DNA from 3 places in the Brevibacillus agri genome. Region 1 is predicted to be linked to each of the others. Evidence: riboswitches for the same ligand, from Rfam matches in the RefSeq annotation. Region 1 holds a riboswitch; each other region holds the start of a gene.

Region 1 (6,946 bases):
AACTATTCGTTTGATTTCACGCACATTTCCATGCCGATTATGATTGACGGCAAGGTAACTAAAACACCTATCCGTGCTTTGTTAGTTGATAAAGACAACCGTAACTTTGCTTTGCTAAAACACAAATTAGGTACGCTTCGAATCACACAGAAAGCAAATAAATGGATTGCCCAAATTTCTGTCACCATACCTACTATGGAAGGAACAGGAGTAAAAGTCATGGGTGTTGATTTGGGTTTAAAAGTTCCTGCCGTTGCTGTAACAGATGATGAAAAGGTACGTTTCTTTGGGAATGGCAGACAAAATAAGTACATGAAGCGTAAGTTTCGTTCTGAACGCAAAGCATTAGGCAAAAAGAAAAAGGTAAATGCGATTCGTAGTTCAAAAGATAAAGAACAACGTTGGATGAAAGACCAAGACCATAAGGTTAGTCGTGCTATCGTAAATTTTGCAAAAGACAATAAAATTTCTGTCATTCGCTTGGAACAACTGGCGAATATTAGACAGACGGCAAGAACAAGCCGTAAAAACGAAAAGAATCTGCATACTTGGTCATTTTATCGCCTGTCTCAGTTCATTGAATATAAAGCGAATTTAGTTGGTATTAGGGTTGAGCATGTGAATCCTGCATACACAAGTCAGACATGCCCTAAATGCTCTGAGAAGAATAAGGCACAAGACCGTAAGTATAAATGCAAATGTGGATTCGAAAAACATCGTGATTTAGTCGGTGCTATGAACATTCGATATGCACCTGTGATTGATGGTAACAGTCAATCAGCCTAAGATGCTATATGCACTGTCTTAGGAGGGGCAATGAGATGCCCTCATCTTGAAGGCTGTTCAAAACAGAAATGGACTGCGAACGCTTAGTCATTCAAGAATCCCACCCGTACACCGCAAGGTGGAAGGCTTGCGGCTTTAGCCGTGGGAGTCTCAACAGTCAGCCCTATTGCGATTTGCCCGAATGTTATGCGGGCTGGATGATACGCAAGGCTCCACAGTCGGGGGAAATTTTTGAACCGCAGACGGTGCAGGACAAGATCGACCTCGCTTCACGCTCTACGATCTGCATCCCGGTCATTCTCGATCTGGCGGAGCGAAAAGTGATCTGGACGGACATCGCGCTGCGCTCCCACCCCCGGTTTGTCAATAACGTAGAGGCGAACGGAGGCGGCGTGGAGTGGATGGGAAGGGCGCTCACCTCGCTGGTGAAGCCCACTCTCTATGAGCTGTTCACGCTTCATGCGCAAGCGAGAGGCACGCTGACTGACCGGGCGGATGAGGCGGACACGGTTTTCTCCATGGACGAGGGAATCACTCCGTTTGACCTGGAAATCATCATGGCGGACTTTTTGTAAGCTCGCTGGTTTCGTTAGGCAAAGGGAATGAGGTGCGTGTCCATTAAGCCGGTAGTGGTGAATCCGCAGATGAAAAACGGCAAAATCAGAAACCAGAAAGCCTTGGTTGGAAATATCCGCCTGACCGGTTGCCGGCTGGAAGGATGTATTTGTTGTCTTTCATCTGCGATCTGTGGCGAACCTCCTATCGGTTGCAACCCCTTTTCGGCAGGATGATTCTTCAGAAGAAACATCATGACGGGAAATACCACGATCAGTAAAAAGAGACCCAATACCGCAACAGCCATTTTCCAGTCAAACCACTGTATGAAAAACAGTGAGGCTGGCACAACTACCATTTGGCCTACGCTAAAGCCAGCCTCTATTACTCCGAATGCGAGTCCACGCCTTTTATTGAACCAATTTGTGACCATAATGGTTGCGGCTACATTGGAGGCACCTCCAACACCAATGGAAGCGAAGACACCATAGAGAATAAACAATTGCCAGAGGGAAGTTACCCATTGCGTGAAAAAATGCTCAGACCAACCAGAAGTGTGCTGCCTAAGAGAATGGACCTGGCACCAAAGCGGTCAATCAACCTGCCTGCTATTGGTTGGGATATGCCATAAATGACAAAACTCAATGTGGAGATGAGAGAAATGGTACCTCGATCCGCGGCAAAGCCATTCTCCCAAGGTTCAATAAATGCTCCGAAAGAAAGTCTTGCTCCTTGCACAGCCAACAATGCGAAAAAGGTGACAAATAAAATGATCCACGCGTAATGCACTTTGCTCTTCACAGTCTCAACGCACTCCTTATGAGTTTAATCCCAATCTGGTCAGCATGTTTTTGAATAATTTCGCTTCTTCTTCACTGAATATGGACATCGCTTCTTGATTCACTTCGTCACTGATCTGATTCAGAGGTTGTTCCAATTCCTTGCCTCGCAGAGTCAGAAAAATCAAGTTCGTCCGGCGATCATTGGGATCGGAACGACGCTCGATGAGCCCCATATTTTGCAGTCGATCGAGCACCCCCGTGATGGTTGCTCCATCCAAGCGAAGCCGACTACCCAATTCCACACCTTTTTGGCCATCTTTTTCCCATAGCGCATGTAATAGAACAAACTGCACGGGAGTAATCCCGTACGGCGATAATTTGGCCTTTTCCATTTGCCAGATTTTTTGATACGCCTTCCCGAGAAGAAACCCATAGCAATCCTCAATCCGATCCATATGTACCTCCAAATATTTTATTGGAAATCGATGTAAGAATAAGATAACACGCACACAAAAGATTTGTGTACAAATAATTAGTTCACAAAACAAAGATCAATGCCCAGTATGTTCCTATCCGCAGCTTTTGCTTGAATCCCCGGTAGCATTTGCTATTATTAAAGCAAGTGCTTGTCATAGAAAAGAACGACATTTGAATATGGTAGAAAAACAGGTCCTTGTTTTTCGCAAGCGATAGTTTGCGAATGCGAGGTTAAAAGGGAAGTTTGGTGAAAAGCCAACGCGGTCCCGCCACTGTAAAAGAGGAGCTCTTCTTCTTGGCAACGGCGCCATCCACTGCACGCCAGCGTGCGGGAAGGAGGAAGAAGAGCGAAGATCCTTGAGCCAGGAGACCTGCCTGTTTTGATGTCCACTGATTTCCTTCGGGTCAAAGGATGAGGTGAGGATTGTTGCAGTCGGCTATCCGCGCTTTGTTTTCCTTGGAGGTTTGGGGAAACAAGGCGTTTTTTTGTACGCGGAAAGCGAAACAGGAAGCAAATCGGCAAACTCTTCACTTTTTCAGTCAGGTAAATAACGAGGCTATGGAAAACATTTGAAATAGGCAACGGAGCCTAAACTGCATTTTTGGAGCGCTGTGCCTCCGAAAATTATTAGGGATGGGCAACGGGGCCTACAGTTTATTTTGGGGGTGAGCGTACTTGAGCAACAAGCGGGGCCTGTTTTTGGTCTACACCGGAGACGGCAAAGGAAAGACAACAGCCGCGGTGGGGCTGGCTGTGCGCGCGACTGGACGAGGCAAAAAGGTCATCATGATCCAGTTCATCAAGTCGCCGGAGCGCACGTACGGAGAGAAAATCATCTTCGACAAGCTGGGCATCGAAATCGTGCAAAAAGGCGTAGGCTTCACCTGGACGAAGACGCCGGAGGAGCATCGCGCGGCGCTGCAGGAAGCGTGGGCGTTCGCCCGGGAAAAGCTCGCTTCGGGCGAGTACGATGTCGTCATTCTCGACGAGCTGAACAATGCGCTGGCGATCGACCGTTTTCCGATTGCGGACGTGCTGCCGCTCGCGGACGTTTTGGAAGCGATTCAAAACAGGCCGAGCCATGTGCATCTGGTCGTGACGGGGCGGAGCGCCAAGCAGGAAATCATCGACATGGCCGATCTCGTGACAGAGATGAAGCAGATCAAGCATTACTACGATGAAGGAATACCAGCGGTGCTGGGGGTAGAGTTTTGATGAACGTACTGGAAGCGTACGGCCACGGCGGAGATTTGCTGACGGCAGCGGACCGCTTTGGGATGGAGCCGGGCCAATTCCTTGATTTCAGTGCCAATATTAACCCGCTGGGCATGCCGGACAGCGTGCGCGAGATGCTTTTGGCCTCGCTGTCTGCCGTGCTGCGTTACCCGGACCCTGGGCATCGCCAGTTTCGCCGGGCGTTGGCGCAGCGGTTGCAGTTGCCAAAGGAATGGCTTTTGCCTGCGAACGGAGCGGCAGAAGCGATGGCGCTCGCGATTCTCGGGCTGCAGCCGCAAACAGTCGGCGTGATTTATCCTTGCTTTTCGGAATATGCAGAGCTTTCCGAGCAGTTTGGCGCAACCGTCATCGGCTGCTACGGAAAAGAAGAGAACGGCTACAAGGCCGACAGCGCCGAGCTGTACCGTCTGTTCGAACAGGCTGATCTGGTGTTTGTCGGCTCGCCGAACAATCCGACTGGCATCTTGTATGAGCCACAGGAGCTGTTGCAGATGGCGGACTGGACGGCCCAGACCGATACGTGGCTGGTCGTGGACGAGGCGTTTCTCGATTTTGTGGAAGAAAGCCGCCAGTTTACGCTGGCAAGTCGGCTGGAGCGCTTTCCCCGCGTCATTTTGCTGCGGTCGATGACGAAAATGTACGCGATCCCCGGCTTGCGTCTCGGATACGCGATCGCCCAGCCTGACGCGATTGCGAAAATGCGCGCGAAGCAGGTGAGCTGGAGCGTGAATGCGCTTGCGCTTTTGGCGGGGGAGCTGTGCTTGCAAGAGCATGAGTACGAGCGGCGGACACGCAGCCTGGTCGCCAGGGAGCGCGCTGGCCTGGTCGCGTTTATTCGCGGGGAGCTGGGCTGGAAGGTCTGGCCGGGGGAGGCGAACTTTTTGCTGCTTCGCTCGCCGGAGGGCTTGCCAGCCGCACAACTGCAAGAGCGGCTCGGCAAAAAAGGCGTGCTGATTCGCAGTTGCGCCATGTATCCCGGATTGACGGCGCATGACGTGCGCATCGCCGTTCGCGGGCCAGAAGACAATGCGCGCTTGATCGCGGCCTTGCGCGAGGTACACAGCGAAGGGAGCGGGGAGCGATGAGTCTTGTGCTGGTGACAGGCGGCGTGCGCTCGGGAAAAAGCCGCTTTGCGGAAGAACTGGCGCAACAGGCCGGAGAGCGCGTCCTGTACGTGGCGACGGGTCAGGCGTGGGACGAGGAAATGCGGCAGCGGATCGAGCGGCACAAGGAGCGGCGGCCGAAGCAGTGGGGCAGCGTGGAGGTCGGCGAGCGGCTGTGCGACTACGAGCCTGCTAGCACACCTTACGACGTCGTGCTGATCGATTGCCTGTCGACGTGGCTGAGCAATCGGCTGATGAGCGTCGAGGAAGCAGAGTGGCGAAGCGAGGCGCACACAGAGGCGCTGCTTGCGGAGGCAGAGGCGTGGCTTGGGCTTGTCCAGCGCTCCCCGCAAAAAGTGATTGCGGTCACGAGCGAGGTCGGGCTGGGCGGTGTCGCCATGAATCGGCTCGGCCGCTGGTTCGCAGACGCGCTGGGCGACGTCAACCAGCGGGCTGCGCGCCAGGCAGAGACGGTCTACGCGGTCATGGCCGGAATCCCGTGGAGGATCAAAGGATGAATGCATTTTGGCACGCGATCGCCTTTTTCACCCGGATTCCGGTTCCGTGGCTGCGCCCGTCCGACGAGGCGTGGAAAAAAAGCGTCAACTGGTATCCGGCAGTCGGGCTGGTCATAGGTATTTTGCTATGGGGAGTCCACCAGACGGGGCTTGTGCTCTTTAGCCCGTGGCTGTCCGCCGTGCTGACGCTCGCTGTCTGGGTGTACATCACAGGCGGACTGCATCTGGACGGCTGGATGGATTTGGCGGACGGACTGGGAAGCAGCCGGCCAAAAGAGCAAGTGCTCGCGATCATGAAAGATAGCCGCGTGGGCGCGATGGGGGTTTTAGCCGCGATCTTGCTACTTTTACTCAAGGCAGGGGCCGTCGCGGAGCTTGCGCATCCTGGCTGGGGTGTGCTCCTCGTATTCGTTCCTGCCATAGCGCGGACACATGTGCTGCTGTCGATTCGGCTGTGGCCGTATTTATCGCAGGAAAAAGGGATCGGCAAAGGCATCAGTGCAGGGCTGTCGCCTGTCGCCATCGCCGCCGGATACATCGTTCTCGCCGCGGCTGGCTGGTTCGCCGGAGGTTTGCAGGTCGTCGCGGCAATGGTCGTCTCGCTTTTGTTCGTGCTGTTGTTTTCCCGCTCGGTCGCCCGCAAGCTCGGCGGCCTGAACGGAGACTGCTACGGAGCAGCTATCGAGAGCGGCGAGGCGGTCATGCTGCTCGTACTGGTCGGGAGCTGGTGGACATGAAGTTGATCTGGATACGGCACGGGGAGACAGACAGCAATCGGGAGCGCAAATATCTCGGGCATAGCGACATTCCTTTGAACGAAAAGGGGGAGCAGCAGGCGCGCGAGCTGGCGCGGCAATTGTCGCAGCAACTAAAACGGCCTGTCGCGCTGTACGCAAGCGATTTGCTCCGCTGCACGCAAACGGCCCGGCCGCTGGCAGACGAGTGGGGGCTGCCGATCATTTCCGTCCCGGCTTTGCGCGAGCTGTCGTTTGGCGACTGGGAGCTTTTGACCTACGAGGAGCTGATGCGCTCGGATGCCGAGTGGGCTGCCCGCTGGTACGACGACCCGTATCGCTGCAGTCCGCCGAATGGCGAGAGCTTGCAGGAACTGGGGCACCGGGTGGACGGCTGGCTGCGCAAGCTTTTGGAGCAGCGGCAAGCGGCTGCGGACGAGACTACGGTTTGCGTCGCGCACGGGGGAGTGATTCGCTGGTTTCAGGCGGTTTGGCTGGAAAACGACCCTAAGCGATATTGGCACGTAGATGGCGTAGGGCACGGAGAGGCCCTGCTGGCGCAATGGGACGGGCGACGCTGGCGAAGACTACGGCTGGAAGGTTTAAAGAGAGGGACAACATGACAGAAGTATGGATATTGTGCGCGGCATACGTGATTGACCGGGTGGTCGGCGACCCGCGCAGCCTGCCGCATCCGGTGGTCATGATCGGCTGGTGGATTACGCGGCTGGAACGGGTCATTCGCGCGGCAGTC
Region 2 (6,946 bases), 790 kb from region 1:
CTCCAGCTCTCCCGGCAACAGCAGCGCCAGCTCGCGCTCCACTCGGTAGCGCGGCTGCTCCACCTGCTCCACAAACGTCTCATAGGTCAGCGTATAGCGGAACTTTTGCTCGGCAATGAGCGTTTCTCCCTCGACTTTTTGGTACACCATCCGGTCCGGGAACACAAACTTGCGCTGCATGAGCGACCATTTGCGGTTCACCGGCGGCAGGAGCAAGTCAATCGCCACTGTTCCGCCTTCTGTCAAATGCCGGGCAACGACCGAAAGCAACTGCCGCTGTTCCTCTCTACAGGTCGCCTGCTGAAAAATGCCTTCGGGCAGCAGCACATGGGTAAAGCGGGAAGCAAGCTGCAACTCCTGTACATTTTGCTCGATCAGCTCAAGCAGTTCCTCGTTGTCCTTGAGCATGCGCCGCTTCTTTTTTGTCGCGATCTCCAGCATGTCAGGGCTATTGTCCACGCCGCAGACGGACAAGCCGCAGCGCGCCAGCTCAATGGCAATGCGCCCTGTGCCTACGCCAAGCTCGAGCACGGACACCGGGGCTTGCTCTGCTTCTTGCAGCAGCCAGTTGCGGTAAAACGCGATGCCCGCTTTTCCGGCAAACTGGTCGTAATAGGTGGCTTCCAATCCGGAGTATGTGGCCTCCGGAAGGCGCACGTGCCGCCCCTCTCCTTGCATCCCACAGGTCGTACAGACCGAGCCTGCCAAATGCGAAAAAGGCACCCCTGGTGGGACGCCGTTTTTTGTATCGCCTAGCCATTCGTCGTAGCGGAACTTGCATACTTGGCAACTGTACACACTCATAATGCTTTGACCTCCTGTCGCGATTGCTGGACGCGGACCGCTTCCGAAAAGAAATAAACGTGTTTTTTCCCCGTGATCGGATGGGTGACCACCTCTGTCTCTACCCCGAAAACATCGCGAATCAACCCGGGTTCAAGCACTTCCTCCGGCGTGCCGGAAGCAACCAGCTCCCCGTCGCGAATGACGTACAGCCGATCGCAGTACATGGCGGCGATATTCAGATCATGCAGCGAGGAAAACACGGTAATCCCGAGCGTCTTGACCAGATCCATCACCTGTAGCTGGTACCGGACGTCCAGATGGTTGGTCGGCTCGTCCAATACGAGAAACTCGGCTTGCTGGACCAGCGCTCTTGCAATCAGCACGCGCTGCTTTTCTCCGCCAGACAAGGAAAAAAAGCTGCGCGAGGCGTACGCCTGCATGCCGACCCGCTCCAGCGCCTCTTCACAGATGCGGCTGTCCGCCGGGGTATCGGTTTGAAACAGCCTTTTATGGGGTGAGCGCCCCATCATGACGATTTCCATGACGGTAAAGTCAAACTCGATCGACGACTCCTGGCGCACGACCGCCATGCGCTGCGCATTTTGCCGGGCGGTAAGCTCGTACACGTCAGCCCCGTCCAGGGAAATGAATCCGCTGCGCGGCTCGAGCGCCCGATAAATGCTTTTGAGCAGGGTGGACTTTCCGCTGCCATTCGGCCCGATCAGCCCCACAAATTCGCCGGAGCGAACCGTCAGGCTAACGTCGCGCAAAATCGTTTTTTTCTCCAGCTCGACCGAAATGTTCTCCACATGCAGATTCATCGCCCGCTACCTCCGAAAGAATATGAGCTGCGCATCATCAACCAAATAAAGAACGGACCGCCGCACAGCGCCGTGATAATCCCGATCGGCAGCTCTTCCGGCGCAAACGCAAGCCGGGCGATCACGTCCGCCCAGATCAGGAAAATGGCCCCGAACAAGGCGCTGACAGGCAGGACGCGACGATGGTCCGAGCCGACGATGACGCGAACGATATGCGGCATCATCAAGCCGACAAAGCCGATAGACCCGCTGATCGAGACGATGACGCCCGTCAAAAGCGCGGTAATGACCAGCAGCAGCTTGCGAAATTGCACCGTATTGACGCCCAGCGTCCCCGCCGCTTCTTCGCCCATCAGCATCGCATTGAGCGAACGGTATTGCGTCAACAGGACAATCAGACAGATGACGACGATCAGCGTCGGTATGGTCAAATACTCCCACTTCCCTCCGGCCAGACTGCCGCTCATCCAGAACAGGACAGAGCGGATGCCGTGCTCGTTGGGCGCGGAAAAAATAATCAGGCTGGTGATCGCAGACAGGATGGCGGAAATCGCGATGCCGGCCATGAGCAGACGCACCGTCGAGTTTTGCCCGCCGATGCGGGACAAGGTAAAAATAAGCAGGATCGAGACGAGCGATCCGGTGAAAGCACCGAAAGAAAGCGCGAATTGTCCGTACATGCTGAATGCTCCGAACAAAATGACCAGCGTCGCTCCGGCCGATGCGCCCGAGGAGACTCCCAATATGTACGGATCTGCGAGGGAGTTGCGAACCAGAGACTGGATCGCCACCCCCACAACAGACAGGCCGGCCCCGACGACAGCCCCCAGCAGGACGCGGGGAAACCGAATGTCCCAGATAATGGTCTGTTCTCCTTTTGACCAATCCACTTCCACCCATTGATTGACCAGCGGGAGATTCGCCAAGGCAATTTTCCATACCGTCGCTGGTTTGATTTCCACCGAGCCGAGTGTCACCGCAAACGTAATCGAGACGACAAGCCCGATCAGCAGGGCAACGATGATGAAGGGCATCTTGATCTTGTGCAGGGCCGTTCCCTCCTTGTCTAAGCAGCCGTTTCTTATTTGAATGTATCCGGGTGCAGACCTTCCGCGAGAATTTTCAGCGCGATCGGTGCGCGTACCCCTTCGGACGCTGCGGACAATGGCAGCACGATCAGACGTTTGTTCTGGATCGCTGGCACGTCAGCCAGTTCCTTTTTGGACAACAGGAAGTTTTGTTTTTGCTCGATCGTCTTGTCGCCGTAGTCGACCACGACGATGACGTCTGGCTTGCGGTTCACGACTTCTTCCCAGCTTACGGTCGCCCAGCCTTTTTGAATGTCGTCGAACACGTTTTTGCCGCCTGCCGCTTTAATCAGAGAAGTCATGTAGTTGTTGGCAGCGGTCAGCGGCTGGTCTTCTCCGCTGTCGTACACGAACACGTTCAGCGGCTTGTCCACCGTGCCGATTTTGCTCACGGTTTGCTCGATTTCCGCTTTCATTTTGCCAATCAGTTCGTTCGCCTTGTCTTCTACGCGGAAAATGCGGCCGATGTTTCGAATATCGGCGAACACGTCGTCAATCGTCGGACCCGGCTTGTTCGAGGACTCTTGCAGGTACGATTTGATTCCCGCCTTTTCCAAGTCCTCCATCGAGCCTACGCCTTTGTCGCCAAATGCGCTTTTCCAGCCTGCGTAGACGAAGTCAGGGTTTGCGGCCAAAAGCACTTCTTTGGTCGGATACTTGTCAGACAGGACTGGTACCTTGTCGTAGTCGGCTTTCAGCTCAGGCAAAATGTGATCGTCCAGGTACGCGGTTCCGACCATTTTGTCAGCCAGCCCCAGCGCGAGCATGACTTCGGTTACGTGCTGGTTCATTGTCACAGCGCGTTTTGGCGCTTCCGGGTACGTCATCTCGATCCCGTTGGTCACAATCGTGACGGGCTTGTTGTCAGCAGCAGGCTGGGCCGTTTGCTCCGAGCCAGCATTCGCCACCGTGGATTCGGTCGTAGCAGGTGCTGCCGAGCTGCATGCGGACAAAAGCAGCATAATCGCTGCCAGCGCTGCCATCCAGAAACCGTGGAAGGCTTTTTTTCTCTTACGGATTGTACTCATCTGGTAACCCCTCTTCTTTTGTTGTTGGCATGATGAAAATGAAGCGTTATGTAAATCGTAATGATTACGAATTACACCTTTACTATACAGAGAGCCTGCTTGTTTGGCAACACAGGAAATGCATCACCCCTTTCACAGCCTCGACCGCCACGGCGATGTTCATAGAAAAAAGCACCCCCCAGTTTCCAATCGGGAGGTGCTTGACATACGTAGACATGCCTATAGATTCGGCGTTGCCAATGACGCCTGTTCCTAGTCTGCTTCCACATCTGTCCCATCCTCGTGGGTCGATTGTAAATCATCTCATGGCAGGTCTCCTGGCTTACGAATCATCATCCCCAGCGCCCTTCCCATTTTTCGTCGCGCGAAAAACAGTGGCTTTTTTGCTGGACACTCCTCGTTACAGTGGCGGGACCGCGCCGGATTTTCACCGGACTTCCCTATTAAGCTGGCGGAACCAAACGATTCCGGGCAGCACCATCAGATTCATATAAAATTGTGAGTTTGAAGCCTTATCCGATCACCGTCAGTTTTTTCGGGAACTTGCTCAACACTTCTACGCCTGTTTCGGTTACGAGCACATCGTCCTCGATGCGCACGCCGCCTGCTCCCGGCAAGTACACCCCTGGTTCAATGGTGAACACCATGCCTGGGCGCAGCGTTTCCTGATTTTGCCCATGCACGGACGGATATTCGTGCACATCCATGCCGAGGCCGTGCCCCAGACGGTGAATGAAGTAATCGCCGTAGCCTTTTGCGGCAATGACGTCGCGAGCGGTCTGGTCGAGATGGGCAAACGTCACCCCTGGACGAACTTCGGCAATCGCCGCCTCGTTCGCTGCCAGCACCGTTTCGTAAATATCGCGCAGTTGCTCGCTGATCTGGCCGACAGCAAACGTACGGGTAATATCGGAAACGTAGCCGTCCGCTGCTACCCCGATGTCAAACAGGAGCAAATCGCCTTCCTGCACTTTGCGCGAACCAGGCGTTCCGTGCGGCAATGCCGATTTTTCCCCCGCCAAAACCATCGTGGAAAAAGACGGGCCGTCCGCTCCCAGACGCTTCATCTGGTATTCCAGCTCCGCGACGATTTCCATTTCGGTCTGGCCGATTTTGAATGTTTTCAACGTCTCGCCGAGTGTATCTTCAATCAGTTGGACAGCCTTTTGCAAACGAGCCACTTCGTCTGCCGATTTAATCAGGCGCATTTCGCGCAGCGGCTCTTCCACATCCGCGTAGCTCTCTGCACAGATGACTTGTCCCAGCGCCTCGTAACGCTCTACGGTCATGTGGCTTTTTTCGATGCCCAGCTTCTTCAGGTTCGCTGGCAACACTTGCTTGAGAAGCTCGTAAGGATTCTCAATATCCGTATGCGTATGAATCGTCTGAACAGTCGAAGCCGCTGCTGCCGCTTCGCGGTCAAGGGCGGGAACGATCAGGGATGGCTCGCCCTGGGCTGGAATAACCAGACCCATAAAGCGTTCATGCGGATCGGTAAAAAAGCCGGTCAAATAGTAAACGTGCTTGGGAGAGGTGATGACTACCGCGTCGAGCTCTTGTTTGGTCAAAAATTCGTGCAGTTTCGAAATGCGCTCCAAATACACCTGCGTCACCTTCGCTTTCGACAAGATTCTTCCTCGAGAATACCATTTCCCTGTCCAAAAAAGAAGAGCGGAACGGAAAATTCTCTCTTGAAACGGACACCATATGCTAGGGGTGAATAACCAACATGGAACCAACCATCGTACAACTGGACAGCCACCGCATCGCCTGCCACCTGTCAGGGCGCGGCACGCCACTCGTGTGCATTCACGCCCCGTGCATCGGCTCTGTCAACTTCGACTATCAAGAGCCGCTTGCGGATGTTTGCCAACTCGTCGTGCCAGACCTCCCGGGGCATGGCGACAGCTCCCCGCTGGCTGGACCTACGACCATGCGCGAGCTTGCCAGCGTGATTCACGGGCTTTGCCAGTCGCTCGGACTTGAGCGTCCGTTGCTTTTGGGGTACTCGCAGGGGGCTTCGCTCGTCCTCGAATACTGCCTCCGCTTTCCCGAAAACGTGCGCGGCGCCATCCTCGTCAGCGCCTTTTCCGAAGTAACCGACTTTTCGTTGCACAGCCGTTTTCTGCTCGCCCAATCGCTGTCCTGCCTGCACGCAGCTCCGCTGATTGCCAGGTCGATCGCCGCCTCTCATCTCGACGACCCGCTTGCTCGCTCCCGCTGGATTGAGCATGGCAGCCAAACAGATGCAGCGAGCCTCCGCCACCTGTACGCCGCCGGGCACCGCTACAATTGCACGGATCAGTTGAGCCAGCTCAAGCTGCCGATGCTGCTCGTCTATGGCGCAGACGATGCGAACATGTTGCCGTATGCCAGGCTACTGGAAAAAAAGCTTCCGCAAGCGGAACTGGTGATGGTGCCGTCGGTCAAGCACCAGGTCGTCACGCGCGCCGCAGCAACGTTCAACCAACTATGCCGCCAATGGCTGAACTGAACAAAAAAAGAGGCGAAAAGGACTGCCTGCGTCCCTTTACGCCCCTTTTGCTGCGTATCAGTTTTTCATCCGCGGGTCAAGCGCATCCCGCAATCCGTCCCCGATCAGGTTGAAGCCGAGAACCGTCAGCATGATCGACAAGCCCGGGAAAATGACTGTCCACGGCGCCTTCTGGATGTACTGGCGAGAATCGGAAAGCATTTTCCCCCACTCCGGCTCCGGCGGTTGGGCACCAAGCCCGAGGAAGCCGAGCGCTGCCGCTTCGATAATCGCTGTCGCAATCCCCATCGTCCCCGTCACGATGATCGGCGCCAGGCTGTTCGGCAAAATGTGCTGCATGAGAATGCGCGAGTCTTTCATCCCGATTGCGCGGGCCGCCATGACGAACTCCTCTTCCTTCAGGCTCAACACGCGCGAGCGCACCAGACGTCCAAAGGTCGGAATGTTGATGATGGCAATGGCCAGTAGCGCATTTTGCAAGGATGGCCCCAGAATGGCGACAATCGCAATCGCCAGAAGAATGCTTGGAAACGCCAGCATGATGTCAAAAACGCGAGAGATGACGGTATCAATCCATCTGCCGTAAAAGCCCGCCAAGAGGCCCAAAATCGTGCCTGCCACGACGGAGCCGATGACCGAGAAGGTCCCGACCCACAAGGAAATGCGCGCACCGTAAACGACGCGGCTAAACACATCCCGCCCGTTGTAATCTGTTCCAAACCAATGCTC
Region 3 (6,946 bases), 2.1 Mb from region 1:
GTACACTACCAAGACATACGCAAATCTGTTGCAAGAACAAGGGCTAACCGGAAGCCATTCCAGACGGGGGAACTGCTTCGACAACGCTTGTGTTGAATCGTTTTTTTCACACCTGAAGACGGAAAAGTTGTATCTGGAGAAACCAAGAGATATAGCTCACGCTCGCAAACTGATCGCTGAATACATCGAATTCTACAATACAGAACGGTTCCAGAAAAAACTCGGCGACCTCTCCCCAGTCCAATACCGGGAATCGATCGCCGCTTAAGATAGCGTCTTTTTTTAGTGTCTACTTGACGGGGCTATGACCAGGCCGAGAAGGGCTTTTGGCGCGGGCTACGACTTTCCTGTCAAATACTCGTCTTTCGCCTTTTTTTCCTGTTCTTCGTTGGTCATTTCTTTTTCCAGGACATTGAACATGAGCTGGTCTTTGACTTTGCCGGGGAATTCTTTTTGCTCCACGCCAGCAAGCCCTGAGCTCAAGGAATCGTGTTCCATCGCGATACCTCCAGAGGAATTTTGAGGTTAAGATGCCCCAAAAAAACAGCGGCCATGCACGGCGCTCGGAAACCACCCATACACGGCGTTCGCCACCAATCAGCGCAATCCCCGTTATCCGGCAGGCAGGAAAAGCCCCATTGAAGCGAATGAGACAGCGCCAAGCAAAAGCGGTCATCCAAAACGTCAGACCGACCACAGGCACAGCAGCCGGCCTCCTTTCCTTTTGCCCAAAACCGCGCAACGTTTGGCACGCAAAAAAGCGGCCGCCGAGACGACCGCTTGCCTGTACCTTATCTACCGGACCATCACCTGTCCGGCCAGCCGTGTTTTTAATTCCTCCAGCGAACACGGAATCCGTTCGCCCGCCTCCCGCCTCCATTCAGGCGGCAACGCATCCCACAGCTCGGCGATCAGCGGCATGCCCAAATGCAGGCTTTCCAGCATTTCTCTTCGCGCCAGCGCCTCCTGGGGCTCTCCGGCAAAAATCAGCCGGCCTTCATCCATGACGCAAATCCACTCCGCCCATTCGAAAGCGATGTCCATATCGTGGGTCGCCATCAGCACGGTCGTGCCGTTTTGGTGAATGGCATCCAGCTCGCGCAGCAAATTTTTGGTCTGGTAACGGTCGAGGTAGGCCGTAGGCTCATCCAACAGCAGCAGCTCCGGCGCAAGCACCATGACCCCGGCAAGGGCGAGACGCCGCTTTTGTCCCAGGCTGAGGTGGTGAATCGGAACGTCCGCCAGCTCTGTCATGCCAAACGCGTCCAGGACAGCCCGCACTTTCTCGCGGATTACGTCGGCGGGCAAGTTCCGGTTGCACAGCCCGTAGGAAATATCCTCGGCGACCGTGCTGGCGATCAACTGATGCTCCGGGTCCTGGAAGACCAGCCCGACTTTTTGCGTCATCTCTTGCAAGGCAGCGCGTTTGTAGCTGAGGGGCGTTCCTCGCCACAGCACTTGCCCTTGCTGCGGCTGGATGATGCCGTTCCCGTGCAAAAACAAGGTGGACTTGCCGCAGCCGTTTCGCCCGAGCAAGGCGCATTTTTTCCCCTCCGGAATGCCCAGGGACAACCCTTTCAGGACAGGGCCACGGCCGCCTGGATAGGCGTAGTGCAAATCAACAAATTCCAACAGCCATGATGTCAAAGCATTACCCTCCTGTCCACCACTCCAGCAAAATCAGCAAAATACAGCCTGCGATTGACTCTGCTTCATATCGGCCGGAGCGAGAATGAGTGTGCAAGGAAAGCACCTGCAGGCTTTCCCCGAAGCCTCTCGCTGCCATCCCTTTGTACAGCGCATCGTACTTGCGCATGGACCTGACGAACAACTGCGCGGCCAGTCCGCTCGCATCCCGCAGCATCGCCCGGAACCCGCGATGGCCTCCGCGCGCGCGCTGGGCAATCCACAGTTGATGAGAGACGCCGAGCAGCACGAAAATAAAACGGTACGTAATCATGAGCAAATCCGTCACGATGACCGGAAGTTTCAGCTTGCGCAGCACTTGCAAAATCTCGGCAAACGGCACGGTAAACAAGACAAAAGCAAAGCAGGCGAGGCTGGCCATCGTCCGCCAAAAAAGCAGCCACACCTTGTCGAGCGCGCTTGCCGGAACGTAGACCAGATACGGCCCGATCTTCCACGCCGCAACTGCCTGGACGACCGCCCCTGCATCCGCTCTTACTGCTTCCAGCAACAGCGCCGGAAGCCCCAGGACAAAAAACGACAGGGACAAGATGAAAAATCCGAAATAGAAACGGACGGGAATACGGGCATACACCATTACCCATACTCCCATCCATAGACAAATCGCCATCTGCAACCATTCATGTCCCGTCAAAACGAGCAAAATCAGCACGCCCGCAAACAGGAGCTTGTGCTCAGGCGGCAAAAATCGCAGCCGGTTTTGATAGGAAAGCGAATCAAGCTGCTGCCAATTCATTTTTTATGCTTATCCAGCCGGCCCTTGTACAATCCCACGGCATAGCCGACAACGCCCGCCCCGAGCGCCGCTTGCACCGCGAACAGCAAGCTCTCTGTCTCGCCACCTGGCGGTTCAAGCAACGGCTCGAACCACGGCTCGTAAGCAGGGGCGATTTCCTTGATCGCTTCCTCAGCCGCTCCATCTGCTCCCCCGAACTCCGAATCCTGCACCAACAGCAACGGCACAACCGCCAGCAAGACTACGCCCAGGAGCAGCAGCCAGTTCATCCCTTTTTTCACAGCGATTCCTCCCGTTTCAGCAGGCGAAGTTGCGCCAGCTCTTTTGCATTGTAAGACTGCAGCCAGTTCCAGACGAGCACGGTCAAAAGCCCTTCGCTGATCGCCAACGGAACCTGGGTGATGGCAAAAATTCCTGCGAATTTCGCGAACGATGCCATAACGCCGCCGGATTCAGCCGGGAAAGCCAAAGCCAACTGCACGGAGGTCACGACATAAGTAGCCAAGTCTGCGAGCGCAGCAGCAGCGAATACGGCCAAACGCTGTCCGCCGTTTCCGCGCACGATCAGGCGATAGACGCCGTAAGCTACCATCGGCCCTACTACTGCCATGGACACCGCATTGGCTCCAAGCGTCGTCAGCCCTCCATGCGCCAAAAGCAGCGCCTGGAACAGCAGCACCAGGCTGCCGAGCACGGACATGACCCACGGGCCAAACATGATCGCGCCAAGCCCGGTTCCCGTCGGGTGCGAGCTGCTGCCCGTCACCGAAGGAATTTTCAGCGCAGACAACACAAAGGCAAACGCGCCGGATACGCCGATCAGCAGCTTCATTTGCGGATGCTCCTTGACGATTTTGTTCAAGGAACGAATGCCGAAAATAAAAAATGGAATAAATACTACCCACCAAAACAGCGCCCAGCCCAGCGGCAAATACCCTTCCATGATGTGCATCGCGTGGGACGTCTGCGGTTCATTTACGAGAAAATAAAGGACAAAGCCTGCAATCAACAGACAGGTCGAAACGAAACGGGATCGATTCAAGACATTTCCTCCTCCTTTGCTGTTCTTTCTTTTTTCACCAACAAAAAAACCTCATCCGCTAGCAGACGAGGTATGCGCACAAAAACAACAGACCGTTGGCACAGTCCTATTGCTTCGTATTCACCGCTCCTTTCCGCGAAGGTATTCCTGGGTGTGGCAAGTAGGTAGGTCTCCTGGCTTTCAGCTCATCGCGCTCTTTGTCCTTCCCCATATGAATATGAGTGGCTCTATCTCAAAGAGAACTCCCTGATTACAGTGGCGGGACCGCTCGGGACTTTCACCCGATTCCCTGTTACCCTTTATGCGGCTTGCACATAAAGGCACCTATCGCCGACGATATGCAATTGTTAGATAGTTCTTGCTTGTCCCACATTATTATACAGAATCAAGGGAAAAAGCGGAAGAATATAATCAGCGGAGTATAACTGCGTAAAAAAACCGATGCCCCGCCATTCCGGGAGTCATCGGTCTTTGTTGCATCCGCTTCTTTTTTATGCTTACGACCTGGCGTCCACGCCGACCGCTTCGCTGATGTGGGAAAAGCCGTCGCGCTTCAACAGTTGCAAAAGCTTTTTGTTGATTTGCTTGGAGATGCCCGGGCCTTGATAAATCATTCCGGTGTACACTTGCACGAGACTTGCGCCCGCCCGGATTTTCGCGTACGCATCTTCCCCCGTGAAAATGCCCCCTACGCCAATGATCGGCACCTTGTCGCCCACTTCCTGGTAAATTTCTTTTACCCAGGCAGTCGAACGCTCTGTCAGCGGTTTTCCGCTCAGTCCTCCCGCTTCCTCGGCATAGTGATGCCCTTGAACGGCTTCACGCGACAAGGTCGTATTGGTGGCAATAATGCCGGAAATGCCCTCTTCCACCGCTCCTTGCACGACATCGCGCATGTGCTCGTCGGACATGTCGGGGGCTACTTTGAGCAGAATCGGCTTTTTCTGAATGCCGCGCGCTTCCATTTCCGCCGCTTTTTCGCGCACCGCCCGCACCAGCAGCCGCATGCTCTCGGTTTCCTGCAAATCGCGAAGATTGGGCGTATTCGGAGAGCTGATATTAATGACGAAATAATGGCCGTACGAATAGAGCATGTCCAGGCATTTGATATAGTCAGAAGCCGCTTCCTCATTGGGAGTGACTTTGTTTTTGCCAATGTTGATCCCGATCGGAACATCGGAATACGCGTAATCGACCAGGTGCTGCGAAGCCAAATAAGCACCGTGGTTGTTGAAGCCCATCCGGTTGATGATCGCCTCGTGCTCAGGCAGGCGAAACAGGCGCGGCCGCGGATTGCCCGGCTGTCCTTGCGGGGTCAATGTCCCGACTTCCACGAACCCGAACCCGAGCGCACCCAGTGCATGATACACTTCGGCATTTTTGTCAAAACCGGCGGCGAGCCCTACCGGATTGGGAAACGTCATTCCCCACAGCTTTGTGGCAAGACGCTCGTCCTTCACCTGAAACATCATTCGCAGCAAGCTTTTTCCCGGAGCAGAATCTTCCACCAGCTTCAGGGCATCAACCGTTCTTTCATGAATCTCTTCCGTATCCATCTGGAACAGATATTTCCTAATGAGCTTATACATCCCGGCTGCACTCCTTACTCCATTTTTACCTCATTGTAGAATACCACACTTTATTTATCGTGGGCTAACCTTTATACGCGATACATATTTCCAGCCGGGCAAACAAACCATAACAAAACCACCAAGTCGGGGGGACGTTGGTTCATGAAAGCAGACGGAAAAATCGGGATTGGCCAAGCGATCATGGTGATGATGCTGTCGATCGGAATCACCAATCATGTCACCCTTATCCCCCTGCTGCTCAGCAAAGCCGGGCGCGATGCCTGGCTGAGTGTCATCTTTGGCATGATCCCCTTTTGTGTTTGGGCGTACGCGCTCTATTTCATCAACAGCCGCATCGGACAGCAGTCGTTGTCCCACTGGCTCTTGCTCCGGTCCGGAAAAGCCGTCCGCTTCCTGCTGCTCATCCCCATCATGCTCTGCCTGTACATGATGGCACTCGTCAATCTGGTTGATACCCAAACGTGGACAACCGTCAACTATTTGCCGCAGACGCCCGAGTGGGTGACTGCGCTTGCCCTGATGATCTTGTGCGTTCTCGCATCCTACGGCGGCATTGCCTCAGTCGGCATTACTTCGGGCATATTGCTGCCCATTGTCTCCTTGCTTGGCATGTTCGTCGCATTCGGCAACGTACCGAAAAAAGACTACTCCCAGCTCTTGCCGCTGTTCCAGAACGGAATTGCCCCTACCGTGCACGCCATGGTTTTTGTCGGGGGTGGCTTTACCGAGCTGTTCCTGCTGCTGTTGCTGCAGCATCACGTGCGCAAACCGCTGCGGCTCATCCACTACATCGTCATGATTGCCATTACCTTGGTCCTGACGCTCAGCCCGCTGACGGGAGCCATCGCCGAGTTCGGGCCTGTGGAGTCGATGCGCCAGCGCTTTCCTGCCTTTGAACAATGGCGGCTTTTGACGATCGGAAAAGACATCGAAAACATGGAGTTTTTTTCCATCTTTCAATGGCTGTCCGGCTCGTTTATCCGCATTACGCTTTGCCTGCTGCTGCTCGGGGAGCTGCTGGTCCTGAAAACGAAAAAGCAGCGCAAGTACGTCATGCTCGCCCTCGGCGCCAGCATGATCGTTCTCACCAGCCTCCCCTACAACGACATGCAGTTCGTCACGTTTCTGTCGAAGATTTACTATCCGCTTTATTTGCTGGTTATGGTAGCTGTCACGCTCGTCTTGTTCCTGCTGTCGCTGCGCAAACCAACCGGATTGGAGGATGTGAGCCATGACCCTTGAAGAAGAGCTGCGAGAAAAATTCACGCATTGCGCGGATGTCATCTTTTTGCGGACAGTCACCCCCAACGATCAGTCGGTTCTCATGCTGTACTGCGAAGGTCTGGCCGACGTACGGCATTTGCAAGAGACGGCTTTGCCGCAATTGGAACGCTGCCTGACCGCCGGAGACTTGCGTTCGCTCCCGCTGATTCCGCTCTACACCAATCCTGAGCTGTGGACGGAGCGGCTCTTCTCGGGAGATTTGCTCATCTTTTTGAAAGGGTCGCCGCCTTTTGCCTGGGACATTTCCAACCGTCCGCAGCGGGGCACGGAAGAAGCCAACACGGAGATTTCGATCAAAGGGCCGCGGGACGGCTTCGTGGAAGACTTGTCTACCAATGTGGCACTCATCCGCAAGCGGCTGCGCACGATCACGCTCGCCTATGAGCCGTTCATTCTCGGCACACGCTCTCGCAGCCGAATTGCGCTGATGTACATGACCGACAGCGCACCGCCTGACCTGGTGGAGATGATGCGCGACCGGCTGCTCTTCTGCGACAACAAAAAAATATTGAACAGCGCTCTTTTGGAAAAAATGCTGAGCGACAACCGCAATTCCTTGTTTCCTCTGGTAGATTACACAGGGCG

What was found. A riboswitch is a leader RNA that binds a small molecule or an ion and turns the genes downstream of it on or off. The one in region 1 is predicted to bind cobalamin.
Region 2: linked by a shared signal. The riboswitch ahead of BA6348_RS18985 (ABC transporter substrate-binding protein) and the one ahead of cobO (cob(I)yrinic acid a,c-diamide adenosyltransferase) in region 1 are both predicted to bind cobalamin.
Region 3: linked by a shared signal. The riboswitch ahead of BA6348_RS06850 (energy-coupling factor ABC transporter permease) and the one ahead of cobO (cob(I)yrinic acid a,c-diamide adenosyltransferase) in region 1 are both predicted to bind cobalamin.

Annotation. Positions count from the first base shown of each region.
Region 1 is NZ_CP026363.1:4,642,142-4,649,087, reverse strand. Features, by position in the region: gene BA6348_RS22725 (RNA-guided endonuclease TnpB family protein) at 1-786, shown strand, start outside; gene BA6348_RS22720 (hypothetical protein) at 984-1,361, shown strand; partial or broken gene BA6348_RS28105 (MFS transporter) at 1,379-1,843, opposite strand; gene BA6348_RS28100 (MFS transporter) at 1,858-2,142, opposite strand; gene BA6348_RS22710 (MarR family winged helix-turn-helix transcriptional regulator) at 2,159-2,578, opposite strand; cobalamin riboswitch at 2,774-2,993, shown strand; gene cobO (cob(I)yrinic acid a,c-diamide adenosyltransferase) at 3,277-3,816, shown strand; gene cobD (threonine-phosphate decarboxylase CobD) at 3,816-4,922, shown strand; gene cobU (bifunctional adenosylcobinamide kinase/adenosylcobinamide-phosphate guanylyltransferase) at 4,919-5,458, shown strand; gene cobS (adenosylcobinamide-GDP ribazoletransferase) at 5,455-6,195, shown strand; gene BA6348_RS22685 (histidine phosphatase family protein) at 6,192-6,815, shown strand; gene cbiB (adenosylcobinamide-phosphate synthase CbiB) at 6,812-6,946, shown strand, end outside.
Region 2 is NZ_CP026363.1:3,856,200-3,863,145, forward strand. Features, by position in the region: gene BA6348_RS18970 (methyltransferase domain-containing protein) at 1-804, opposite strand, end outside; gene BA6348_RS18975 (heme ABC transporter ATP-binding protein) at 801-1,607, opposite strand; gene BA6348_RS18980 (FecCD family ABC transporter permease) at 1,604-2,641, opposite strand; gene BA6348_RS18985 (ABC transporter substrate-binding protein) at 2,689-3,723, opposite strand; cobalamin riboswitch at 4,014-4,220, opposite strand; gene BA6348_RS18990 (M24 family metallopeptidase) at 4,236-5,327, opposite strand; gene BA6348_RS18995 (alpha/beta fold hydrolase) at 5,453-6,217, shown strand; gene BA6348_RS19000 (ABC transporter permease) at 6,275-6,946, opposite strand, start outside.
Region 3 is NZ_CP026363.1:1,371,633-1,378,578, reverse strand. Features, by position in the region: one part of gene BA6348_RS06870 (IS3 family transposase) at 1-268, shown strand, start outside; gene BA6348_RS26530 (hypothetical protein) at 337-498, opposite strand; gene BA6348_RS06865 (energy-coupling factor ABC transporter ATP-binding protein) at 796-1,647, opposite strand; gene cbiQ (cobalt ECF transporter T component CbiQ) at 1,652-2,443, opposite strand; gene BA6348_RS06855 (energy-coupling factor ABC transporter substrate-binding protein) at 2,440-2,724, opposite strand; gene BA6348_RS06850 (energy-coupling factor ABC transporter permease) at 2,721-3,485, opposite strand; cobalamin riboswitch at 3,632-3,828, opposite strand; gene BA6348_RS06845 (quinone-dependent dihydroorotate dehydrogenase) at 3,983-5,074, opposite strand; gene BA6348_RS06840 (GerAB/ArcD/ProY family transporter) at 5,219-6,319, shown strand; gene BA6348_RS06835 (spore germination protein) at 6,309-6,946, shown strand, end outside.